2 regions of the Bradyrhizobium sp. 87 genome follow, and region 2 is predicted to be linked to the other one. Evidence: predicted binding sites of a transcription regulator. Region 2 holds the regulator's gene; the other holds the start of a gene.
What was found. Region 2 encodes LexA, which represses DNA repair genes until DNA is damaged. Its sites were predicted from a motif close to TGTTCNNNNTGTGTTCNG; they were not measured.

Region 1 (2,392 bases), on a different contig from region 2:
GGCACCGGCGTGCCGGTCCGGACCATCTTCAATTCCCACAGCCCTGCCTTACGCACCGGCAGGTCGTCAGCGCGAGCGCTGCCTGCCGACAACACGAGGCAAAGGGCGGAGCCGAGCAAAGCGAGTTTGCGCGTCATGTGGGAAGTTCCCGGCTGAGAGGTAGCGGCGTGCGAAAGCGCCTCAGTAGAGCGTGCGGATCGGCTGGTCGGCGGCGCCATAGGGCACCCAGCGGCAGGAGAACGAGATGTAGCCGCCCTCATAGGCCTGCACCGCCAGGAATTTGGCGACTTTGCCATAGCGCGCGCAGTGATCGACCGCGACCTGCCGCGCATCGACCTGGGTTGCCATCGAATAGGCGATGATGCCGCCGGTGTCGTTGCCCTTGAACGGAGGCACCGGAAGCAGATCGGCATGCGCCGACTGGCTCGCCATCATACCCAAGGCAAGTAGGCCCGCGGCCGCAATGATTCGCATTCCCGTCACTCCGATTGGTTGGCGGCAGTTTACGGTGTCGGCGCGGCGGTGGAAAGAACGGATGGCCGGTCCAACGCAGCATTGCGGTCAACTCGTCGGCAAGTGTTGCCGCGCTGCACTTGACCTCCCCCGGCCTTCACGGCACCGTCCGACCCTTGCAGATCATGCTGTCTGGATCATCCATGCGCGCCTCGACCTTCCTGAAATCGCTCCGCTTTGCCGCCGTGCTCGGCCTCCTGTTCGGGGCGCTGTCGCTCGGCGAGGCCAGGGCCGCCAATCCGCTGGAGCTGAATTTCTGGCTGAGCGGGCCGCGCTATGACGGCAACGTCTCCGAGTGCGACAGGGCGCTGCCGACGATCGCGACCCAGTTCTGGGAGAAAGAAAGCGCGTTCTGGAATTCTTCGTTGAAGATCACCGGCTTCGCCGCAGTTCACGAGACCGCGTTCCGGCCTTGGGCATCCGACAACATCCCGCGCCGCTATTGCACCGGCGAGGCCATGCTCACGGACGGCAAGATGCGCAAGGTGCATTTCTCGATCGTGGAGGATGGCGGCTTCGCCGGCTACGGCCAAGGCGTCGAATGGTGCGTGGTCGGGCTCGACCGCAACTGGGCCTACAACCCGGCCTGCCGCGCCGCCAAACAGTAATTGAAACGTTCTGATCCGGACCGATCAGGCGGCCGAACGACGGTCACCCGCATTTTGTTCTTGAAATGTTCTTATCGCCTGCTAGGCTTGTCTGCACAGTCTAGTTGAGGGGCGTCGCCATGTTTCATTCCAGATTGCATTCGTTCTCCCGCCTGATGATCTCGCTGACGCTTGCGGCCGGGCTGGCTGCGCTGGCCGATGGCGCAAAGGCCCAGGACAAGCGGCAGAACACGCCCGGCGAATTCGATTTTTATGTGCTGTCACTGTCTTGGTCGCCCTCTTTCTGCGAGGAGGCGGCGGAGCGCGGCGGCCGCTCGCAGACCCAGTGCAGCGGACGGCCCTACGCTTTCGTGGTGCATGGTTTGTGGCCGCAATATGAGAGCGGATTTCCGGAATATTGCCAGCGGCCCTCGCCGCGGCTGAACCGCAGCATCGTCTCCTCCATGCTCGATCTGATGCCGGCGCCGGGGCTGATCTTCAATGAGTGGGACAAGCACGGCACCTGCTCGGGGCTCGCTGACCGCAGCTATTTCGAGACGATCCGCAAGGCGCGCGCCGCGATCAAGATTCCAGCCGAATATCTCGATCTATCGCAGGCCAAGACCGTGGCGCCGGCGGAGGTGGAGGAAGCCTTCATCAAGGCCAATCCGGGCCTCAGCAATGCCGCCGTCTCGATCACCTGCAACCGGACGCGGCTATCGGAAGTCCGCATCTGCCTCAGCAAGGACCTGCAATTCCGCGCCTGCGAGGAGATCGACCGCCGCGCCTGCCGCCGCGACCAGGTGACGATGCCGCCGATCCGGGGTGGCTAGCCCAGGCGTCGTGCCTCTTTGCTCGGGCCGTCACGTGGCGTAGTGCTCTTGCATGAATTACCGCCACGCCTTCCATGCCGGCAACTTCGCCGATGTCATCAAGCACATCGTGCTGACGCGCATCATCACCTATCTCCAGGACAAGCCGGGTGCGTTCCGCGTCATCGACACCCATGCCGGCGCTGGCCTCTACGATCTCGAAAGCGACGAAGCGCGCCGGGGCGGCGAGTGGCTGACGGGCATTGCGCGGCTGATGCAGGCGCGGTTGTCGAACGACGCCATGGCGCTGACCAAGCCCTATCTCGACATCGTCCGCGCCTTCAATCCGAAGGGCGAGCTCAAGGCCTATCCGGGCTCGCCGCTGATCGCACGCGGCCTGCTGAGGCCGCAGGACCGCCTCTTGCTCTGCGAGCTCGAGCCGAAGGCGCGCAAGGCGCTGATCGGCGTACTGCGCCGCGA
Region 2 (2,392 bases):
GCGCCGAGACCATCGACCTCGGTATTGCCGCCGACACGCTCGAGGCCACCACCGCCGGCATCCGCCGCGCCCGCGAGAGCGGCGCCGACGTCCTGATCACGACCGGCGGCGCATCGGTCGGCGACCACGATCTGGTCCAGCAGGCACTGCGGGACGAAGGCATCGCGATGGCGTTCTGGAAGATCGCGATGCGGCCAGGCAAGCCGATGATGCACGGGCGACTCGGCGCAATGGGTGTGATCGGCCTGCCGGGCAATCCCGTATCGTCCTACGTGTGCGCTTTCCTGTTCATGGTGCCGCTGATTCGCGCCCTGTCGGGCCGTTCAGTGATTCACCATCGCCGTGAACGCGCCGTGCTCGGCCGCGACGTCGGCGCCAACGACCAGCGCGAGGACTATCTGCGCGCGCATCTTGAGGAGCGTGACGATGGCACACGCGTCGTTGTTCCCGTCAATCATCAGGACTCTTCGCTGCTTGCGAATCTCGCTGCAGCACAGGTACTTCTCGTCCGCGCACCATTCGCGCCGAAGGCCGAAGCCGGCACGGCTTGCGAAGTGTTGCGGCTCCCCGTCTGAGCGCCCCCGCAACGCGCGTTCCGCGCACTTTGCTCTGTTCACGGTAAATTAAGCAGTTGCGGAACATGTATCGAACATATAGTGTCTGTTCATGATTTGTTTCGAGCATGCAGCGGCTTATGGCCGAATTCAGCGTCTCGGAATCGGACGACATCAACCGGGGGACTTTGGTCGAGATGTTAACGCGCAAACAATACGAGCTTCTGCGGTTCATCAGTGAGCGTCTGAAGGAAAGCGGCGTGCCGCCCTCCTTCGACGAGATGAAGGATGCGCTCGATCTGCGCTCGAAGTCGGGCATCCATCGCCTGATCACGGCGCTCGAGGAGCGTGGCTTCATCCGACGCCTGCCCAACCGCGCCCGTGCGATTGAAGTCATCAAGCTGCCGGAGCTCCAGGCAGCCGCTGGCAGCCGCCGCGGCTTCACGCCGAGCGTCATCGAGGGCAATCTCGGCAAGGTGCGTGCGAGCGCGAGCCTGCCCGCTGACGAGGGCGAACGTCCCGTCGCGGTGCCGGTGATGGGCCGCATCGCGGCCGGCACGCCGATCGAGGCGTTGCAGACCCGCAGCCATACTATCAGCGTACCGCCTGACATGCTCGGCTCGGGCGAGCATTACGCGCTGGAAGTGCGCGGCGACTCGATGGTCGAAGCCGGCATTCTCGACGGCGACATGGCCCTGATCCAGCGCAACGAGAGCGCCGATACCGGCGACATCGTGGTGGCGCTGATCGACGACGAGGAAGCGACGCTGAAGCGCTTCCGCCGTCGCGGCGCCTCGATCGCGCTCGAGCCCGCCAACGCGGCCTATGAGGTCCGCATCCTGCCGCCCAACCGGGTGAAGATTCAGGGCAAGCTGATCGGGCTTTACCGGAAGTACTGATACCGGGAGTCTTTCTATCGGCAGTACTTCATATCGGAAGCACTTCATGCCGGAGGTGCTTGGCGCCTCGCGCGCTTCCGATCGGCATCGCCGGTCAGAGATTGGAGCGGATCATCGTCCGCTCCGGCTGGATAGCCTTTCTGGTTCTGCACAGACTATCCGGCCCCTCCTCCAACGCTGGCTCCTCGCCACGCCGACGAAGCAGCACCGCTTCAAGCAGCACCGCTTCGCGGCTCGGTTGTTCGAGGAAACAGCGACCAGCGGTCAAGTTCGGCCGTTGCAGCCAAGTTGGCAATGTTCGCGTACGCGCCTCCCGAATGCATCGCGGCGAGCTTTGTTCCTATTGAATTCGGGAAAGATAATGTGATCGCGGCTTGCGGAAGCCAGCCGCAGATTTGCCCACAACCAAGCAGAGCGTTCGTGCTTCCACTCTGATAGAGGCCTGCGCCTCGATAAGAGACGCGGGTTGCTATCCCAGCATGAGGAGCACCCGATGTGTGACTACAGCCTACATGCCGTCGCGTCGCGCCCCGCCGAAGTCGGCGAGACGATCGTCACGACAAGCTTCCGCGGCACCTCGACGCGCGGCTTCGCCTCTGCAGCCGATCCGTCTGTTGCCGTCTGCCTGCTGCCGGGGACGGAGCTCGCCTTCGCCGACGACGTCCGCTACGACAATCGCTGGATCTGGACGCGCACCATCAATTCCCGCGTGGGCAAGTTCGGCAAGATCGATCCGCACGTTCCCGACCGCCATCATGATGCGATCGAATTCCCCGACGGCAAATACGTGCTGGTGACGCAGCTCGTCGAAGGCCAGCGCGCGACGGTGCTGCAACTGCCGGTGACTCAGTCGGTCACCGAGCGCGAGCACAAGGCGCAGATCACCGCCGACAGGCAGCCGACCGTCACGCACCTGCCGATCGGCTGACAGAGCCGCCC

Region 1: a site for LexA is predicted at 1,177-1,194, ahead of IVB50_RS31115 (ribonuclease T2). Genes of this name have one in related genera too.

What each region holds. Positions count from the first base shown of each region.
Region 1 covers NZ_JADPIQ010000126.1:36,662-39,053, reverse strand. The annotation lists gene IVB50_RS31130 (DUF3617 family protein) at 1-137, opposite strand, end outside; gene IVB50_RS31125 (hypothetical protein) at 181-474, opposite strand; gene IVB50_RS31120 (hypothetical protein) at 657-1,121, shown strand; gene IVB50_RS31115 (ribonuclease T2) at 1,241-1,933, shown strand; gene rlmJ (23S rRNA (adenine(2030)-N(6))-methyltransferase RlmJ) at 1,986-2,392, shown strand, end outside.
Region 2 covers NZ_JADPIQ010000075.1:14,523-16,914, reverse strand. The annotation lists gene glp (gephyrin-like molybdotransferase Glp) at 1-575, shown strand, start outside; gene lexA (transcriptional repressor LexA) at 752-1,453, shown strand; gene IVB50_RS16635 (hypothetical protein) at 1,947-2,381, shown strand.